One region of the Couchioplanes caeruleus genome, then DNA from elsewhere that is predicted to be linked to it. Evidence: riboswitches for the same ligand, from Rfam matches in the RefSeq annotation. Region 1 holds a riboswitch; the other holds the start of a gene.
The links. A riboswitch is a leader RNA that binds a small molecule or an ion and turns the genes downstream of it on or off. The one in region 1 is predicted to bind guanidine.
Positions count from the first base shown of each region.

Region 1 (10,354 bases):
CAGCGCGAGGTAGTCCCTGCCGTCGTACCAGCGGGGCGACATCACCCAGCTGTACTTGTCCTCCAGATCGCGTTTCTGCGGCCTGGGATTGGTGTGTTGGTTCCAGGGGTGGCGGCGGTCAACCGGGTTGCCCAGCGGGTCGTGCGTCACGAACATCTCCTGCTCCGCCCAGTCGTCGTAGTACGACGAGCCGAGCAGGATCCGGATACCCAGGTTGATCTTCACCAGGTCCGTGGTGACGAGTTTGCCGTCCACGACGATGCCGGGGGTGACGTACATCTTGCGACCCCAGTCGGTCATGTCGGCGTACTCGAAGTTGCAGTGTTCAGGATCTTGGAACGAGCCCCAGCAGCCCAGCAGGATGCGCCGGTTACCGACCTGCTCGTAGCCGGGCAGCGCCTGGTAGAAGAAGTCGAACAGGTCGTCGTGCATCGGCACGACCTTCTTCATGAACTCCACGTAGCGCATGAGCCGGCTCAGATAGTCGGTCATCAACTGGATGGTCGCGACCGTGCCGACACCGCCGGGGTACAGGGTGGACGGGTGCACGTGGCGGCCCTCCATCAGGCAGAACATCTCCCGGGTCAGCCGGCTGACCTGCAGGGCCTCGCGGTAGAACGCGCCGGTGAACGGGTTCAGCGAGCGCATGATGTCGCCGATGGTGCGGTGCCCGTGGTCGCCGGCGTGGGGTGACTCGGTGCGGTCGGCCGCCGCCAGCACGCCCGGGTTCGTCTCGGCGACCATCTTCTCGCAGTAGTCCACCCCGACCAGGTTCTCCTGGAAGATGTTGTGGTCGAACATGTACTCAGCGGCCTCGCCGAGGTTGACTATCCACTCGCCGAGGTGCGGCGGCTTCACCCGGTATGCCATGTTCTGCGCGTAGCAGGAGCAGGTGGCGTGGTTGTCACCGCAGATCCCGCAGATCCGGCTCGTGATGAAGTGGGCGTCGCGCGGGTCCTTGCCCTTCATGAAGATCGAGTAGCCACGGAAGATCGAGCTGGTGCTCCGACACTGCGCGACGATCCGCTGCTTGAAGTCGATTTTGGTGTAGATGCCGAGGCTTCCGACGATGCGGGTGATCGGGTCCCACGCCATGTCGACGAGTTCGGTCTCCCGGTTCTGGGTCATGTCCGCCCTTTCCGCCGTCACCGGGTCGCGCCGGCGGCCGGTTTGCGGCGAGGCTTGCGCCACCTGGGTTCCCGGTCCAGCGTGTGCGTGGTGATGCCGGAATTGATCCACAGGACGAGGAGGAGGGTGTCGGCTGCTTTCACCGCTTCCGCTGAGGGCATGCTGACCCGCTTCCCGGGGTCTGCCGACCCCCTGCGGAGCTGGAGGACGGTTCGACCTAGCGTGTGACGCCGGTAACAGGTTGCTCTTCTCCGTGGGACACTGTCAACCACGCGCGCTCCACCCGACTCCATTGTGTTGTCGCGGCGTCCAGGCCGGCCGGAACGGGACTCGATGCATGAACTGTCGATCGCTCGGAGCATCGTCGAGACGGTGTGCGAGCGGGCCGGTGACCGGCCGGTCCACACCGTCACGGTCCGGGTCGGAGCATTGACCGCGGTGGTGCCGGACGCCCTGCGGTTCTGTTTCGCCCTCGCCGTCGAGGGCACCGTCGCCGACGGCGCCCGGCTCGCCGTCGAGCACCGCCCCGGCACCCTGCGCTGCCGACGGTGCGGGACCGACGCCCGGATCGACGACCCGATCCTGCTGTGCCCGTGCGGCAGCGCCGACGTGGCGGTCATAGCCGGCCGGGAGCTGCAGATCGTCTCGATGGAAGTGGGCTGAGCCATGTGTGCGACCTGTGGATGCGGCGACCATCATCACCAGCACCCCGCCACCGAGACGGTCACCCTCGAGGAGAAGGTGCTGGCCAAGAACGACGCGCTCGCCGAGCGGGTACGCAACCGGTTGGCGGAGCGCGGCATCATCGCGGTGAACCTGATGAGCTCGCCCGGCTCGGGCAAGACCACCCTGCTCGAACGAACCATCCGCGAGCTGGACGGACGCCGACCGATCGCCGTCGTCGAGGGGGACCAGGAGACGCCGCTGGACGCGGACCGGATCAGGCGGACCGGCTGTGCCGTGGTGCAGGTGAACACCGGCGCCGGCTGCCACCTCGACGCCGCGATGATGAACGACGCGCTGGACGCGCTGGACCCGGCCACTGGCTCGCTCCTGTTCGTGGAGAACGTCGGCAACCTGATCTGCCCCGCGCTGTTCGACCTCGGCGAGGGCGACAAGGTGGTGATCATCTCGGTGACCGAGGGAACCGACAAACCGCTCAAGTACCCGTACATGTTCCGGGCGGCGGATCTGGTCCTGATCAACAAGATCGATCTGCTGCCGTACGTCGACTTCGACCTCGACGCATGTCGCCGGCACATCGCCGCGGTCAATCCCGGCGCCCGGGTACTCACCCTCTCCGCCACGCGGGGCGACAACCTCGCCTCGTGGTACGCATGGCTCGCCGGCCCGACCGACAGGCGAGGCTCGGCTTGGGCCGGCGGCGCCAGACCTGATACAGGCCCGCACCGGACGTCGTACGGAACACCCGCAGCACCCGGTCGGCCCGGACATAGCTCGAGATCTGTGCGGTGACATCCTGCAGGGCGGCCGACGCGGTGACCACCACGGGCAGGCTGCCGGCGTCCATGAACTCCTCGAGCACGGCGGCGTGCCGGTGGGTGTCCGCTCTGTGGTGCCCGACCCGCACCGCGACCACGTCGTGGCGGGGCAGCCGGCCGCGGAGTCCGGTGATGACGGGGTTGTGCTCGGGGTGCGCGCCCGACTGAGATCCGTAGACCACCAGCAGCTCGTCGGCGACGGCGAGCTCGGCCAGGCGGGCCACCACGGCGTCGGCGTCGGCGTCGGCGTCGCGAAGCACCGCCACGGTCGTGGTCGGGCCGGGGTGTGCCGCATCGAGCTCCTCCTGCGTCCGCCACCACGCGGTCTCGGGCTCACGCACGACCTGCGCCGGTGCCGGCGGCTCCACCAGCGACCGGGACTCGTGCCACCATTCCCGGATCCGCCGGACGGGCGACCTGCGCAGAGAAGTTCGTTGCCACATCACGATGCCACCTTATGAGTCGCTGCCTCCGGCCCTTGTGGACGCGGTGACCAGCCTGCCCGAGGCGTCCGAGACGCCACCAGACCCAAGCGTGTCCGTACATATGTGGCACCGCAGCCCGCCGCGGTCGAACGCAAAACGCCTGGTCACAGTGGGAGTCGGACACTTGTGTCCGGCCGCCGCCCGTGACCCCGGTACGCCTATCGGGTGATCGGCCCGCCGGGCCGTACCGACACCTGCAGCAGCGGCAGCGCGGGGGTCGGCGCCTCCACGACGACGTCGGTCACCTCGGGGGCCGCCTGCATGACGATCGATTCGATCCGGTGCACCACCGCCTGCCGGGACGACGGACAGCCGCCGCCGGCGGGCAGGCGTACGCGTACCACTCCGGCCTCGTCGACGCCCAGGTATTCCAGCCCGGGATCCCGCAGCCGCTCCAGGGCGCGCCGGATCCGGGTGCCGGTGTCCATCGGATGGAGGTCGTGCACCAGCAGCAGGCTCTCCACCAGCGGATCGGCGCAGAGATCCTCGAGCTGGTCCGCGCCGAGCCCTGCCGCGATCCGGGTCAGCCCGGCGCCGTAGAGCTGCACCAGGCAGCGGATCAGCTCCTCGGCGAGGTCGGCCGCGCGCCGATCGGGCCGCCCGCGCAACTCCGCCAGGAGCTGGTCGATACGCTCCGCGGCCGCCTCGGGTGCCGTCCTCGTGATCTCCACGGCTCAGGTCGCCGGCATCCGTACGGTGAAGCCGCGAAGCGTCCGCACGACCGGCGCGTAAGTCTCACCGGACGGCACAGCACCGGCCGCCGGCACTTCCATGAAGGGCATGAACTTGTCGGGAAACCCGGGCATGGTGCATCCGATGCAGATCCCGCCCACGTTCGGACAGCCGCCGACCCCGTTGATCCACCCTCGTTTCGCGACGTTGCACCGCACCACCTGACCCCAGCACCCCACCTTGACGAGGCAGTTCGACGACCCGTACCCGGTCGCGAAGTCGCTCTGGTCGTAGGCGGAGGCCCGGTCGCACCCGGAGTGCACGGTCGCCTCGAACAACCAGCGCGGCCGCAACGCCTCGTCGAGCGGGATCGTCCGAGCCTGCCCGCTGATCTGGTAGAGCAGGTGGAGGATGGTCTCGGACAGGTTGTCCGGGTGGGTCGGGCAACCCGGCACGCAGACCAGCGGCAACCCGGTCTTGGACTTCCACTCCCAGCCGAGGTGGTCCGGGACGCCCATCGCGCCGGTGGGGTTGCCGGCCATCGCATGGATGCCGCCGTACGCCGCGCAGGTGCCGACCGCCATCACCGCCGTCGCCTTCGGCGCCAGCCGGTCCAGCCACTCGGTGGTGGTGATGGGCTGCTCGGTCCGCGGATCGGTGCCGAACCCGCTCCAGTAACCCTGCTCCTTGTTGTTCTCGTCCGGCACGGACCCCTCGACGATCAGGATGAACGGCTCCAGCTCGCCGCGGTCGGCGCGATGGAACCATTCGATGAAGCTGTCGGCGCTACCGTCCGGGCCGTTCTCGAACCCGAAGAACGGCCAGTGCAGCGCGATCCGCGGAAGGCCCGGTAGGGCACCCAGCACGAGATCCTCGATGCTGGGCTGGGTCGCCGCAGTCAACGCCACCGACTCGCCGTCGCAGCTCAGACCGCCGTTCATCCAGAGGACGTGTAATACCTGCTCATCGCCGTCGAGGGGTGAGACGTTCACGAGCCGTCACCGTCCGATCCAGGTGCGACTGGGGACTCAGGCGGTTCAGTATTCGGTCGAGGCCAGCCTATTTCGCGGATCCGGCGGTGGACGTCACCCGATCGGGTACGAGATACATCCGTAAGCTCTTTCCGATGGCCACATCGGATCCTGGGTAAGGAGGCAAGATGTCGCCGTCTCCGGGGTTGGGCGAGGAAGACATCGAGGTCTTGCCGGTCGTGGTGGTCTCCCAGACGTTCCGGGCGCGCCCCTCCGCGCTGCCCGACATTCGTGACCTCTTCCGCCGACAGCTCACCGCTAGTCCGGTGTCCGACGAGGACGTCCGCACGCTGTGCGACCGGGTCGCCGACGTCCTCCTGGAGGTTGCCGGCACGAATGGCGCCATTCAGATCTCATTGCGGATCTTTCCCACGTCGGCGGAGGTGGACGTGCTCATGGCCCTGGACCGCGAGCCGGTGCCCGGCCGTGGGACCACTCCGGCGCTGCGCCCCGGCGATCCGACCGGGGTCGGCACCGATCCGGTGCCCGACCGCGGAGCCCCGATCGCGCAATCGCGGCCCGAGTCCAAGCCACCGCTCGCCATGCCGGCCCCGAAGAGGGCCGAAGGGTCCTTCGCCACCTGGCTCTCCGCCAGGCTGCGAGCCGAGGGCATGTCCATGGAAATGGCGGCTCGCGCACTGCAGGTGTCGACGAAGACGATCAGCCGCTGGGTCAGCGGCACCACCGAACCCCGCCTCCGCGACCTCTACCGGATCCGCCACGTCTTCGGCGAACCCCCGCTCCACTGAGCCCTGGCACGCGTCGTGGCCGGCGTCGCTGCATTCCGACTACGCCGCGGACGACAAAACCCCCGATATAGCCGAGGGGCGTCGCTCTTCGCCGACCCTCGCGGCGCGGCAGCCGGACTCAGGTCCGGCTGCCGCTTCCGGTCTGCGGCGCTGGGGATGGTGACCCGCTCACCATCGTGGCGGCGGCCGGCAACGGGAGGCCGCCGGGGTTGCCGACCCTCACGGTTCCCAGCAGATGACGAAGTCGGCGTAGGGGTGTCGGCCGGTCCGCCCGTCCACCTCGTCGATGGCTGCGCGGACGTCACGCAGCCGCCGAGGGCTCATCTGCAGCGGCGGCTCGTCGGGCTGGTAGGTGGTGCGGATCGGGTAGTCGACGCCGGGCGTGGTGGTCATCTCGATGTGGCAGCCGAGGACGTGGCTGACCGCGCGCGTCTCGGTGAACCGCACGAGCCGGTCGATCGTGTCGCGGAAGGCCGCCCAGTCCTGCACGTACAGGCGTCCGGGATAGACGGTGTCACCGGTGAACAGGAAGCCGGTGAAAGCGTCGTAGAAGGTCACCGCCGCCTCGTGGTGGCCGGGGCTGGCCAGGCATTCCAACACCCGTCCGCCCAGGTCAAGTGTGGTCACCCGGTCCAGATCGGCGCCCAGTCCGAGGTACGCCCACGCCGTGGCGCGGTCGGCCCCCACGACGACGGTGTCCGGCCGGCCGGCGAACTGCCCGTCGCCGGCGACGTGGTCGCCGTGGGCGTGCGTGTGCAGGACCAGCAGCTCATACCGGTCGCGGGGGTGTGCGGCCAGCCACCGCCCCACCAGGTCGTCGACGGTACGGCGCAACGGGAAGAACTCCGCGGCGGCGGTGGCCCCGGTGTCGAGCAGGACGGCACGGTCGTTGCCGAACAGCAGGAACAGGAAGGGCGCCTCGCAGTGGACCGCCATGTTCTGTCGCAGGATGAGGGTGTGGGCGTCGTACGCGTGCACCTGGATGTCGGGGTCGGTGTTGTGCTTGGCCGACTCCGAGCCGTGGATCCACCGCACGTCGAGGCTGCGCCCCTGCGAGGGTGCCGCGGTGAAGTCGATCGGGTGCGTGCCTCCGGTCATGACGCCTCCCACGAGCGTCGTCTTTGCGGACCGGGTACGGCGCATCTCGTCCGGGGAAGACGATCATCCGTCTCCGACGGGAAAAGTAGCAAGCCGTCCCTCCCCTCGCAACAGGCGGTCACGGCGCCAGCGTGCCGGCCTCGGTCTGCTCGGGAGTCCCGGCCTGCCAGTCCTTGGCGTCGCGCCGCACCATCGCCCAGGCCACCACGATGAACACGCCGGCGAGCATGGGCAGGAACGGCACCACCGTCACGCCGAGCAGGCCGTACGGCACCACCGCGGTGAACTCCCAGACGGTGGCGAGAACCAGGGTGACGCCGGCCGCCCAGTGCCAACCACGCCGGGCGGCCAGGACGGGCGTCGCCGTCGCGGCGGCGAGGTGGATCAGGAAGCCCACCAGGTAGTACCCGTACGGGACCGCGTCCCACCAGTCGTCGCCGCCCTCCTGGTACCGCTTGATCGCCTCCGTGCGGTATTCCAGGAAGTACGGGTCAAGGTAGTCGGTCGGCCACCACGGCAGGATCAACAAGCTGGCCCAGACCACGCCGACGGCCAGCCAGGCCAGCGTCCGCGCGCGACGGGCACCGTTCGACAGGAACACGCGCCACCTCCACTGCACCGGAGACTACCGACGGACAGCCGCCTCTCGATCCGCCGAGCGGCAACCTTTACGAAAGCCTCACATGGCTCAGGTGATCCGATGTCACGGGTCGCGCGGCGCGACGACCGGCTTCGCAGAATCTCCCCATCATGCACACAATGGCGCGGATACGGCCAGACGCTCCACATGAGACATGCGTCATTGAACGCGTTCAAGTCACTTCCGTAGGCTTCCCGCGCGGGGCGGACCGCCCTCGAGAACCGCGATCGCATCAAGAGAGGTGGTAGGGAAGCGGTGGCTGCAGGAAGAGAACCGAAGGTCGCGCATCGTCGACCGATACTGGCATTCGTCGTCGCCGCCGTGGTGGCCGCGACGACCGCGGCGATTCCGGCGACCGCGGCGTCAGCCGATCCGGCGTGGCTGAAGCGGCTGTTCACCCAGGAGTTCGAGGAGGACTTCCAGCGAACGGCACAGGGATTCACTCCGAACCATTGGCCGAACAGCAGCGGCCAGCAAGCCCGCTGGGTCTTGTCGAAAGGTGAGGGCGTCCGCGACAGCGCCGGAGTGGCCGGCGGCGCCCAGCGTTTCCGGGTGGAGAACCGGCCCGAAGGCGCCGACGTCCACCTGGTGAATCCCCACTCGTTCGTGCGGGGTCAGGCGTACCGGGTCCAGTTCATGGCGCGAGCGGAACGGACCACCAAGGTCGATCTGTTCCTGCGCCGGGACGTCCGGCCCTTCACGCCGGACGCCAGCAAGACGATCGAGGTGACCCGGGAGTGGAAGTCGTTCACCTTCCAGGGCACCTACACCGCGGCTGTCGCAGGATCGTTCCGCATCGGGCTCCAGGAGACCGGCGTCGACGTGTTCATCGACCGGTACGCCGTCTTCCGCGTCACCGGCTCCGACCGGATCGCGCCCATCGACATTCCCGCCGGCATGGACGCGACGGAGCAGACCACGCTCGTTCACGACGTCGACTTCGAGGGGGAGTACACCCACGGCCGGTACGCGCGCGGCTGGCAGCCGAACGACCCCTCCAACAGGGCGGACGCGTTCGAGGCCGGCCCCGAGACCCGCGCCGGCTACTTCGTCGACGGCACGACCTCGCAGCGGTTCAAGCGCGAGACCTACGTCGCCGACAACAAGGTGCTGGAGAGCAGGGCCGAGCTCTACTACTCGTTCACCTGCCAGCCGAAGAAGAAGTACCGCGTCACCGCACATCTGCGGGCCGATCAAGGGCAGACCGAGGTGCCGGCGCAGTTCGGGGTGCGCCGGGCCCCGGAGCCTTACACCTTCCTCACCGTACGTAACCTCAAGCTCGGCGGATCTTGGCAGCCGGTGGAGATGGACGTCGTCTGCGTGCAGCGCGCCGGAACGGGCATCCAACTGCGGCTGACCGTCGGGCAGGTCGACAAGAACATCTACATCGACGACCTGACCGTCTCCGAGGTGCACGACAATCCCGCCCACCCGGTGGGCACCGGCGTGGTCTCGGACAATCTGTTCGGCATTCACAGCCCGTTGATGCACAACCCGAACTGGCGGTGGCCCGCGCTGGGACAACACGTGGTCCGGCTCTGGGACACCAATACCGCGTGGCGCTTCCTGGAGAAGGACCAGGACGTCTGGCCCTGGGACGACGGCCAGTACGGCAAGCGGCTCGACCAGACGTTCATGAAGAAACTGATCCAGACCAGGAACACGCTCGATCCCAAGCTGAAGATCGTCTACACCATGGGGGAGACCCCGAACTGGGCCAGCTCCAAGCCCGACACTCCGAACTTCGCCGCGGCGCCTCCGAAGAACGACGAGGACTGGAAGGACTACGTGCGTACCGTCGCCCGCCGGTACAAGGGCGAGATCGACGTGTACGAGCTCTGGAACGAGCCCGACGCCGGCCCTCGTGCGGATGGTAGGTCGTTCTACAGCGGCACCCCCGAGCGCATGGCCCAACTCGCCCGGCTGGCGCGCGACGTGCTGGACCGGGAGGACGAGGAAGCGATCCTGGTCAGCCCCGGCATCACCACCGGCGGCGTGAGCTGGCTCGACCGGTTCCTTGCCGCCGGCGGCGCGGAGGCCGTCCACGGCGTCGGATTCCACTGGTACTTCGGTACAAACCCGGAGAATGTGGGCTACATCGACAACATCCGTGACGTGATGAGGCGGCACGGCATCGAGCACAAGAAGCTGTGGAACACCGAGGGCAGCTCGTCCAACTGCGTCGGCGGGGTCGGACCCTGCCTCAACGACAAGGTCGCGGTCTGCCTCAAGGACGGCGCCTGCGACGCCGCATTCTGCGCGGCGGAACCCGGCAACTGCCGGGAAGTCAACGCCGTCGAACGGCGCTCCGCCGTCGCCCGGGCACTGTTGCTCATGGCCGGTCGCGGCGTGGAGAACTTCAACTTCTACACCTTGGAAGGAAGCCACGACGCCAAGCTGCTCGAGTCGGCGGCGACATCGGACTACACCACGCCCAGCGAGGAGGGCAGGGGATACAGCGCCGCCGCCGATTGGCTTCGCGGCGGGAAGGTGCTTCAGTCGTACATCATCAGGGACGATATTTACGTGCTGCGCATCCAGCAGGGCGCACAGCAGCACTCCGTCCTGTGGACCACCGGCGAAGGCGTGCGCGTCCGGCTTCCGCAACAGTGGAACGCCGGGCAAGCCACCACGCTGGCCGGCACGCGGGTCGACATCTCGGCCGACCGGGAACTCGACCTCGGACTCGAACCGGTGAAGATCGCCTCCTGACCGAGAGCGAGGCCGACCTGAGGCGACCGCGCCGCCGGCGAAGGCCGGCGGCGCGGCGCCGCGGTCCCCGAACTGGCAGCGTGGGTCCCCACGAGTCCGCCTCAGCGGCCCAGGCCTCCCTCGCGGGCTCGCAGAATGGCCTCGGCCCGGTCGACGACATGCAGCTTGGCGAAGATGTTGGACACGGTGTTGCGAACCGTCTTGGGTGACAGTTGTAGTCGGTCGGCGATCTGATTGTTGTTCAGGCCGTCCGCGATGAGCCGCAGCACCTCGTTCTCCCGGGGCGTCAGGTGTGGGAAGGCCAGACTGGTGATCGCGGCGGGTGCTGCGGCGAAGA
Region 1 covers NZ_RJKL01000001.1:7,388,752-7,399,105, forward strand. The annotation lists gene EDD30_RS33355 (nickel-dependent hydrogenase large subunit) at 1-1,128, opposite strand, end outside; gene EDD30_RS33360 (hydrogenase maturation nickel metallochaperone HypA/HybF) at 1,462-1,791, shown strand; gene hypB (hydrogenase nickel incorporation protein HypB) at 1,795-2,604, shown strand; gene EDD30_RS33370 (NifU family protein) at 3,274-3,786, opposite strand; gene EDD30_RS33375 (NADH-quinone oxidoreductase subunit B family protein) at 3,790-4,779, opposite strand; gene EDD30_RS33380 (helix-turn-helix domain-containing protein) at 4,947-5,567, shown strand; gene EDD30_RS33385 (MBL fold metallo-hydrolase) at 5,787-6,665, opposite strand; guanidine-III (ykkC-III) riboswitch at 6,677-6,743, opposite strand; gene EDD30_RS33390 (hypothetical protein) at 6,784-7,266, opposite strand; gene EDD30_RS33395 (glycosyl hydrolase) at 7,561-10,017, shown strand; gene EDD30_RS33400 (response regulator) at 10,119-10,354, opposite strand, start outside.

Region 2 (10,354 bases), 2.5 Mb from region 1:
GCCGCGCTCGGGCTACGCGCCGCCGAACGGCACGGAAGGCGCACGGTGGTGCTGACCATCGACCCGGCGCGCCGCCTGGCCCAGTCGATGGGCCTGACCGAGCTGGACAACACGCCCCGGCAGGTCAAGGGCATCGACACCGAGGCGGCCGGCGGCGAGCTGCACGCCATGATGCTCGACATGAAGCGCACGTTCGACGAGGTCGTGCAGGCGCACACCTCGCCACAGCGCGCCGCGGAGATCTTTGGGAACCCCTTCTACCAGGCCATGAGCTCCACCTTCTCCGGCACGCAGGAATACATGGCGATGGAGAAGCTCGGTCAGTTGCGCTCCCGCGACGAGTGGGACCTGATCGTGGTGGACACGCCGCCGTCGCGCTCCGCGCTCGACTTCCTCGACGCGCCCGCGCGGCTGTCGCGCTTCCTCGACGGCCGCATGCTGCGCATGCTGATGGCTCCGGCGCGCGGCGGGCGGAGCATGTTCAGCCTGGTCACCGCCTCGTTCGGACTCTTCTCCCGGGCGGTGCAGAAGATCCTCGGCGCCCAGCTCCTCACCGACCTGTCCGGCTTCGTCGCCGCGCTGGACTCCATGTTCGGCGGCTTCCGGCAGCGCGCCGACGAGACGTACCGGATCCTGCAGGACCCGCAGACGGCCTTCCTGCTGGTCGCCGCGCCGGAGCGCGACGCGGTCCGCGAGGCCGCGTACTTCGCCGAGCGGCTGGTCGCCGAGCGCATGCCGCTCGCCGGTCTGGTGCTCAACCGCACCCACCGCGCGGCGCTGGAGTCGGTCCCGCTGGCCGCGGCCGAGGCCGGGGCGGCCGCCCTCGACGCCGAGGGCGATCAGCAGACCACGGCCGACGCGCTACGGGTGCATGCCGGGCTGCTCCGGCAGATCGATCGAGAGGTACGCGTGGCCGCGCAGTTCACCGGCGCTTTCCCGGACGTGCCCACGGTGTCGGTGACGGCGCAGCCCGCCGACGTCCACGACGTCGACGGGCTGCGAACGATCGGCGATACGCTCACCGCCGGAATTTCCACCTAATCAGCGGGTGGAGACGAGCACCTTGTCGGCGCCCTTCTCACGCAGTGCGGCTTCGAACATCTTGCGCCAGCTCGCCACGTGCGGGTGCCGGCGCAGCAGAGCCCGCCGCTCCCGTTCGGTCATGCCTCCCCAGACTCCGAATTCGATCCGGTTGTCCAGTGCGTCGGCGAGGCATTCGTAGCGGACCGGGCAGCTTCGGCAGATTCTCTTCGCCACGTTCTGCTCGGCGCCCTGCACAAAAAGCGCGTCAGGGTCGCCACTCTGACACGCCGCCATGCTGGGCCAGTCGCTGATCATCCCCATCTGTTCACGTCCCCCCTTGCAATTACCCCCTGACGCCGACGCGCTCATGTCCCCCAAGCCGCGCAGACGTCGTGCGATAGCTCGCCGGACCCATCATGCTCCGTAGTCAGGCGATTACGCAACGTTGTCCCTCAAATACGTATACCTCGGAAGTTCCGGGCATCACACTCTGACCGGACGGAGAAAACCTCGCGGGATATCTCAGAAAACGCTCCGCCCGGCCGATCGAGGGGGCAGAATCATTCTGGGCGAACCGTGACCAACTCGTCGCGTGGTCACGGGCCTCTTTCGCGTACCCTGCTGTCGTGACCTCCTGGATGCGCAGACGCGATCACAACATCTTCGCCAATGCGACCTCGTTGCTGATCTGCGGCCTTCTGGCCGGAGTGGTGGTCGCCGCTGCCGCTTTCCCCGCCGTAGCGATGTCCGGATTGGCCGCAAAGGCGGGCGGGGAGACCTTCGCAAGCCTTCCCGGCGAACTCAAGCAGGCGAGCGCGCCCCAGATCAGCCGAATCTTCGCTTCGGACAACAAGACGCAGATCTCGGTCTTCTACGACGAGTTCCGCAGCGACGTCCCGCTGAAGGACATCTCGAAGCACATGCAACACGCGATCGTCGCGGCGGAGGATCACGAGTTCTACAAGCACAACGGCGTCGACCTCAAGGGTGTCGCCCGCGCGTTCGTCAACAACAACAGCGGCAAGTCCTCCCAGCAGGGCGCCTCGACGCTGACCATGCAGTACGTGCGCATGTCCCTGGCCTACTCGGCGACGAACCCCCAGGAAGTCGTCAACGCCACCAAGGACACGCCCAAGCGCAAGATCACCGAGATGAAGTACGCCATGCAGGTCGAGAAGGAGCTCACCAAGGACCAGATCCTCGAGCGCTACCTCAACCAGGCGCCCTTCGGCAACGGATCGTACGGCGTCTACGCCGCCAGCCAGGTCTACTTCAAGAAGAAGCCCAAAGACCTCACGATCGCAGAGTCGGCCCTGCTCGCCAGCATGGTGAAGGCGCCCACGGCGTTCAATCCGACCACCGCCAGCGGCCACCCGCAGGCGCTGGCACGACGCGACTACGTCGTCGCGGACATGCTCGAGCTGAAGTTCATCACCCCGGAAGAGGCCAAGAAGGCCACCGAGACGAAGATCGCCAAGACCGTCCAGCGGGTCGGCAACGGCTGCGTCTCCGTGGTGACGAATAGCTGGGGCTTCTTCTGTGACTACTTCTACCGCTGGTGGCTGAGCCGCAACGAGTTCGGCGCCACCACGTACGACCGCGAGCGGCGGCTCAAGAGCGGCGGCTACCGCATCCAGACCTCGATGGACGTCAAGGCGCAGAACGCCGCCCGCGAGAACATCACCGACCGCATCGGCGACAAGAACAAGAACGCCCTGCTCCTGGCCGGCATCCAGCCCGGCACCGGCAAGGTCCGCACGCTCGCGGCGAACCGCCGCTTCAAGCTCGACGATCCGGCGCAACCGAAGAACAAGCTCTCCTCGGACCCGGCCAAGGCGAGGAAGGGCATCCGCGGCACGTACCCGAACACCACCAACCCGCTGATGAGCGGCGGCGGCGACATCACCGGCTACCAGGCCGGCTCGGTGAGCAAGATGTTCACCATCGTCGCGGCCCTGGAGAACGGCTACCCGCTGGCGTACTCGATCAATGCGCCCAAGAAGTACGTGTCGAAGTACATCATCGCCCCCGGCCCAGCTACCTGTAACGGCAAGTACTACTGTCCCGAGAACGCGAACCGGCAGGCCGGCGGCGTGCTCAACATGTGGAGCGCCTTCGGCAGATCCACCAACACCTACTTCGTCCCGCTGCAGGAGCGCGTCGGCGCCGAGAAGGTCGTCGACGTCGCCAAGCGCTTCGGCATCCAGTTCCGCACGCAGACGGACATCGACCTCTCCTCCACCGAGGAGGCGGCACACCAGTGGGGTGCCTTCACGCTCGGCGTGAACTCCACCACCCCGCTGGAGATGGCCAACGCGTACGCAACCCTGGCCGGCGACGGCATGTACTGCACCCCGACACCGGTCGAACAGATCACGTCCCAGGATGGCGACAAGATCGACGTTGGCAAGCCGCACTGCGTCCGGGCCACCAGTCCCGACGTGGCCCGCGCGGCCCTCGACGCCGCCCGCTGTCCGGTCGGCGACCGGGCCCAGTTGGGGAACTGCAGCGGCTCCACCGAGGCCCAGGCCTACAACACGATCCGGCATCCGATCTACGGCAAGACCGGCACCACCGACGGCTTCAAGACGGCGTCGCTCATCGTCGGCAGCAGCTCATTGACCGTCGCCGGCTATCTGGTGAACCCGGACTATCAGAACCACCGGGATTACATGTCACACAACATCGTCAATCCCGCCGTCTATCGCACGATGGCGGACTACCTGGACGGCACGCCCAAGGTCGACTTCAAGAAGCCGGACAGCAAGAAGATGGCCTTCGGCGACCAGCGCCTGATCCCGGAGGTGACCTGCGCGACCCTTGACGGCGCCCGGGCCCGCCTGGAAGGCGCCGGCTTCAGCGCCACCGTCGGCGCCGAGGTCGAGTCCAACTGTCCGAAGGGCACCGCGGCCGGCACCAACCCGAGCGGCCGCACCATCAAGGGCGGCTTCGTGAGCATCGAGGTCAGCAAGGGCCGCGACGGCAAGCCCGACGACCCGGAAGAGGACGACGGCGGCAACCGCCGGCGACCCGGACGCCGCTAGCGCACGGTTTCACGGGAAACGGGCGAGTCACCCTTCGATGGCCCGCCCGTTTCCGATCGCCGGGCGGACTTCAGCCGAGCTGCTTGCGTACCTCCGCGGCGACGCGGCCACCCTCCGCCCGGCCGGCCACCGCCGCCTGGGCGGCCTTCATGGCCGGACCCATCTGCCCCTTCCCGCTGAAGCCACCGGCGCGCAGCGCCTCCGCGACCAGCTCGACGATCTCCTCGTCGGAGAGCTGGACCGGCAGGTACCGGTCGAGAATGCCGCCCTCGGCGTTCTCCCGCGCGGCCTGCTCGGCACGCCCGGCGTCCTCGAAGGCCGTCGCGGCCTCACGGCGCTTCTTCGCCTCCTTGGTCAGCACCGTGAGCACCTCGTCGTCGGAGAGCTCCCGCGCGGCGTCACCGGAGACCTCGGCGTTGCGCACCGCCGAGAGCGCCATCCGCAGCGTCGAGGTGGTCAGCTCGTCGCGGCCCTTCATCGCGGCACGCAGGTCATCGTTCAGGCGGTCCTTCAGCGTTCCCATGGACGGTCAAACTACTCTGACCGTCATGCGCAAGCGCCCCTTTATCGCCCTGGCCGCCGCGATCGCCGCCGTCGGCGGCGCCACCTTCGCCTATGCCTCCCTGGTCGAGCGCAACCTCTTCACACTGCGCCGCTTCAGCGTCCCGGTGCTCGAACCGGACGCGGAGCCCCTGCGCATCCTGCACCTGTCGGACCTGCACATGATGCCGTCCCAGCACCGCAAGCAGGCCTGGGTCGCCGCCCTCGCCGGCACCGACCCCGACCTCGTGGTCGTCACCGGCGACAACATGTCCTCCCCCGACTCGGTGCCCGGCGTCCTGCGCGCCCTCGAGCCACTGCTGGGTCTCCCGGGAGCCTTCGTGTTCGGCTCCAACGACTATCGCGGCCCGGTCTGGAAGAACCCGCTGCAATACCTGCTGCCCGAGCGCGAGTACGTCCAGGGCGTCGACCTGCCGACGGAAACCCTGCGCCAGGCCCTGTGCGAGGCGGGCTGGGCAGACCTCAACAACGCCCGTACGGTGCTCAAGGCCGGCGGCCGGTCGATCGAGTTCGTCGGCGTCGACGACCCCCACGTGGACCGCGACGACTACCCCTCGGTGGCGGGCGAAGCCTCCCCCGGCGCCGACCTGCACATCGGCGTCACCCACACCCCGGCCTCCCGCGTCCTGGACGCGATGGCGGCGGACGGCTTCTCTCTCCTGCTGGCCGGCCACACGCACGGCGGCCAGGTCTGCGTCCCGGGCTACGGCGCACTGACCACCAACTGCGACCTGCCGCAGGCGATGGCCAAGGGCCTGCACCGCTGGCCGGGCTCCGAGGCGTGGCTGCACGTATCGGCAGGCCTCGGCACCCACCCGACGGCCCCGATCCGCTTCGCATGCCGCCCGGAGGCCTCCATCCTGACGCTGATCCCCCGCTGAGCCGGCGACAGATGCTCGTCCCGCCGCCTCTGCGCTGTTGTCGGTCGCCCGAAACTTCTCCCGAGCGTCCCCACCTCGGTCTTCACCCTGGCTGAACCGGCGGCACCGGCCCGCTTTGAGCCTCACGCCTCACCCTTGCCCGAACCCGCGACACCGACTCGCCCTGAGCCTCACGCTTCGCTCTCGCTGGACCGGCGGCATGAGCCCGTCAGTGGAAGAACTTGAGGCCGACGACGCCGCTGATGACGAGGAGCAGGCAGAGGAGCCGGGGCAGACTGGTGGACTCACCGAGGGCGACCATGCCGACCAGCGCCGTGCCCACGGCTCCGATCCCCACCCAGACCGCATAGCCGGTGCCGATCGGGACGCTGCGCAGCGCGTAGCCGAGCCCCGCCATGCTCAGCACCAGCGCCACGGCGAACACGACGCTCGGCACGATGCGGCTGAAGGACTGGCTCTTGGCGAGGGCGACGGCCCAGACGGTCTCGAGCAGGCCGGAGATGATCAGGACGATCCATGCCATGACGAACTCACCCCTGGGGCGGTCGTCTTGTCAGGCCGGGTACGACACGCACTCGTCCGGGATGTCCGCGATGCGGCATCACCCCCAGGGTAGCCACCCCCGATGGCGGCGGCAAAACGCCGGTGGTGGCACACCGTGTTCGGCGTACCACCACCGGCGTTCTCTACATTCCGATCGGCTACATCGGCCGGCGACCGGCGACGCTGCCCCGGTCCTGCCTGCGCTGTCGCGCGCGGAGCGCGGCGGCGCGCCGGCGATGCGCTTCCTGGCTCAGGTCTGGTCGTCGGCCAGGTTGATGCTGCCGTACGAGCCGAACGTGGCGGAACTGTACGCCTTGACCGGGGCGGCGAACGCGCCCGTGGTGTCGGCGGTCAGGCTGTGCAGGGCGACCGTACCGTTGTCGTATCCGTGGAGGAATGCGACGTCGTCACGGCCGTCGCCGTTGAAGTCGCCGGCGGTGAGGCGGGTGCGATCCCAGGAGCCGAATGCCGCGGTCGTCGACTTCCAGGAGACGAGCGCGTTGTTGAAGCCGCCGCCGAGCTTGGCGGTGAACGTGAACATGGCCAGCTTGCCGTCGGCGTACCCGTAGAGCCCGGCAGCGTCGCCGAGGCCGTCGCCGTTGAAGTCACCCGCGGTGATGGTCAACCGCTTGACGTCGCCCCAGTACGGGGTCGACGGCGCATGCCAGGCCCGGGTCGGGTTTCCGAAGCCGCCGCTGGTGTTGGCGGTCCAGGTGTAGATCGCGACGCTGTGGTCGGCGTGCCCGTAGAACGACCCGATGTCGGTACGGCCGTCGTTGTTGAAGTCGCCGCTGAAGATCTTCATCCGGCCGACCTCGCCCCAGTACGGCTGCGCCGGGGCGAACCAGCTCCGCGTCGGGTTGCCGAAGCCACCGTCCTCGCGCGCGAGCCAGGTGTGCAGGCCGATGGAGTAGTCGGGGTAACTGAGGAACCCGGCGATGTCGGTACGCCCGTCCTTGTTGAAGTCGCCGCTGGTCAGCCGCATCCTGTCGTACGCGCCGAACGTCTTGTGCTGCCACGAACGCAGGCCGGCCTGGTAGGTGCCGTCGGGCTTGGCGAGGAAGGTGTCCAGCGACATCGACCCGTCGGCCGCGCCGTTGAGCACCGCCTGGTCGACGATCTTGTCGCCGTTGAAGTCGCCCCGGAACGTCTTGATCTTGCTGATGTTGTAGGCGCCGTCGGCCGTCTTGGTGCCCTTGCTCGACGTGAATGCACCCGTCGGCCCGGTCGTGAACGTGAGCGGCGCGATGGCGCCGGTGGCGTACCCGTAGACCACGGGGATGTCCGCGCGGGCGTCCTCGGTCAGCGCGTCTGGCCCGACCTCGAACTGCCCGGTACGCCGGAACCAGCTCACGTCATCCCGGGTGCCGGCCAGCGCCGCGCGGGCCGCGGCGGCGAGCTTGCGGTGCCGGATCTTCTCTGCCCGGACCAGGATCTCCTCGACCTGGCGGCGGTCCTCGGCCGCCGCCGCCTCGAAGGCCCTCTGGGTGTCGCGGTCCTTGGCCTGGTGAATGCCCACCTCGATGAAGGACTTCCACACGGCCGGGTCGTTGCTCCGTGCCGCGGCGATGGCGGCGGCCTGGACCTCGCTGCCGCCGGCGGCGTGGTTCCACACCTCGGTGACGAAGTCCCGGTCCGGCAGGTTGAGGAGCTGAGGTGTGGGCTCCAGCCCGATCTTGTGTGCGGCGGACTCCTTCGCGGCGCGTGCCAGCGCCGCGGCCTTCTCGGCTTCGGACTTCTCCTGGTCCTTGGCGATGATATCGGCGATGTCCTGCTTGGCGGCGGCGGCCAGGCCGGAGGCGATGAACGTACGCTGCTGCTCGGCGGTGCCCGCGAGCGCGGCGGCGGCCGCCTCCTTGACCTTGGGCCAGTCGGTGTCGTTCTCGACACGCTTCCAGATCAGCTGGGCGAAGGCCCTGTCGTCGCCGTTGAGCATGGCCGCGTCGGCGACGACGTGGATGCTGGCCGCGGCGGCGGCACGCGCGAGGTCGCTCTGCCGCTTGGCGTCGGCCTCGGCCTTCTCGCGGGCGAGGTCCCGTTCGAACGCCGCGAACACGCCGGTGACGATGAACTCCCGGCAGGCCGCTGCGGTGGCGTCCGAGCCTTCCGGCGCGGACAAGGTGCCGTACGCCAGCTCGGCGGCGGCGCTCACTTCGAGGTGGTCCGGATCGTCCTTGATGAGCTTCCAGAGCCCGATGACAAAGTCGCGGTCGGTCCGCTCGATCAGGGCGGCGTCGTCACCGCGGCCGAACTTCACGGCCACCTTCAGCTTCTGCTCGTAGCTGGCCGGACCCTGGTCCGCCACGTCCGCGGCCAGCACACCCGCCATCGGCGCGGCCTGCGCCACCGTGGGCACGCCCAAAGTCAGAGACACCGCGGTCACGCCTGCGGCCATCAGGCGACGAGCCGACCCCAAGGTCGAAAAATTCATGAAAGCGTTCCCCCGTAGCGAAAGGACTGGTGGCCCGGGCTGTCGATGCCATCGGAGCCGCGAATCGAAACGGGACCGTATCGGCCGCGAGCAGCGCCGAGCAAGAAATGTGGATGAGACGATCGCCTCCCCCCGGTCCGGAGCACTCAGGTGGACTTCGCCGAAGTTCCATGTTTAGATGCCGACCATCGCCGGGCCCGCGCGCCGAGATCGATGATCGCCTGGCTCCACCACCTTCGATGCCACCGCTAGAACGCGCTGGTTGTTCCGGGCTTGGTGCGGAGGAGCTCGCGGGCCTGTTCTGCTGCGCGGATGATGCTTTCGCCGATGAAGTCGAGGAAGCGGGCGATGTTCTCCAGGCGGGTGGCGCAGTCACGAGGACGCAGATGCAGGAGCTTGGCGTTCCCGCCGTTCTTCAGGACGGCGACGGGCGGCGGGAAGCGGCCTCCGGCGTTGACACATCACTAATTCGGCGGGTCGTTCTCACGCCGTCCTGCAACGGCTCCAACGACTCGAACAAGCGTTATCAGAACCATCACGGTAATCGTTGCCTCGAAGGCTGACTCCGCCCGCTCGGCGCTCCAGAACAGCAGCATGAGCCCGACAATGGTCCCAGCGAACACGAGCACGATGGTGACGGTGGCCAGCCACACGCCCCAGGCGTCGCCAGCCATCTCGCGCAGCCTCGCTACCGGTGCGGCGATCAGCCCGGCGGCTAAAGAACGACCCCCATCCGACCGTGCACGCCTTTGATTCGGACGAACAGCCCTTTTCGTCGTCGAGACCAACGAGACACAGTCCCACTTCAAGATCATTTAGCCGCCGGAGTGTGGGCGTCCGACGACGAGCGTCAATCTGGTCGCAAAAAAAGGTAGCGGGTCGTCCGAAATTGACTGGGTTCACGGCATTCTGCCAGCGCAACGTCCGTGGACGCATGTAGATCTTGCGCGCGTGGACGGAGAGCGCGATGTTAAATCGATACCGAGAACATCTTGCCGCCCTGCCGGGGCAGGACCACGATGGCAGGAATGCCCCTCCACTCACTCCGGTTCCATCTCGTCGATTCGCCGACTTCCTATGGCGCGAAACGGCGTGCGCTGCGCGCTGCCTGGCTGTCCGACACCTTCCCGGACCTTGCCCAGATGACCGTCCTCGATCTCGGCGGGCGGGTCAGCAGCTGGACCCAGGTTCCCGTGCGCCCGGCACGCGTGCACGTGGTCAACCTCGAGCCGTTGCCCACCGAGCTGCCCGACTGGGCCGAGGCCGACCATGCCGACGCTTGCGAACTGCCCGCCAGCATCGCATCACGCCGCTATGACCTGGTCTTCAGCAACAGCGTCCTGGAACATGTCGGTGGTCACGAACAGCGCCGGCGGATGGCCGAGGCCGTCAGCACCCTGGCGCCGCGCTACTGGGTACAGACCCCGTACCGTTATTTCCCGATCGAACCGCACTGGGTCGCACCCGGAATGCAGTTTCTTCCGGTGGCAGCCCGGGTCGCCGTGGCTCGGAAATGGCCGCTGGCTTATACCCCCGGCAAGTCCTGGGAGCTGGCGATGAAACAGGTGCTCACCACCGAGCTCGTCGGAAAGGCGGAGATGCGCTATCTCTTCCCCGACGCCGAGATCCGCTCGGAACGACTGCTGGGGATGACGAAGTCGCTGATCGCCGTCCGCACCGTGTGAGCGGGCAGCTTCCGTGAAGCGTCGACCGCCGCATCATCGCCCCATGGCGACGGCCGGCGGGCTTGACAGGGTGGACGATTCGGTAGGGCCTTTCACCAGGGGAGGGGCGCTGACGGCATCTATTAGCTGTGCGGCCCGCCGCTTCGGAGGTACCTCTCAGGGGGAATCCTCATGCGTTGGGCATGG
Region 2 covers NZ_RJKL01000001.1:4,873,942-4,884,295, reverse strand. The annotation lists gene bagB (ArsA family ATPase) at 1-1,041, shown strand, start outside; gene EDD30_RS21680 (WhiB family transcriptional regulator) at 1,042-1,344, opposite strand; gene EDD30_RS21675 (transglycosylase domain-containing protein) at 1,662-4,067, shown strand; gene EDD30_RS21670 (GatB/YqeY domain-containing protein) at 4,138-4,590, opposite strand; gene EDD30_RS21665 (metallophosphoesterase) at 4,616-5,509, shown strand; gene EDD30_RS21660 (DMT family transporter) at 5,718-6,032, opposite strand; guanidine-III (ykkC-III) riboswitch at 6,048-6,114, opposite strand; gene EDD30_RS21655 (FG-GAP repeat domain-containing protein) at 6,303-8,426, opposite strand; gene EDD30_RS21645 (hypothetical protein) at 8,948-9,157, opposite strand; gene EDD30_RS21640 (class I SAM-dependent methyltransferase) at 9,512-10,168, shown strand.
Region 2: linked by a shared signal. The riboswitch ahead of EDD30_RS21660 (DMT family transporter) and the one ahead of EDD30_RS33385 (MBL fold metallo-hydrolase) in region 1 are both predicted to bind guanidine.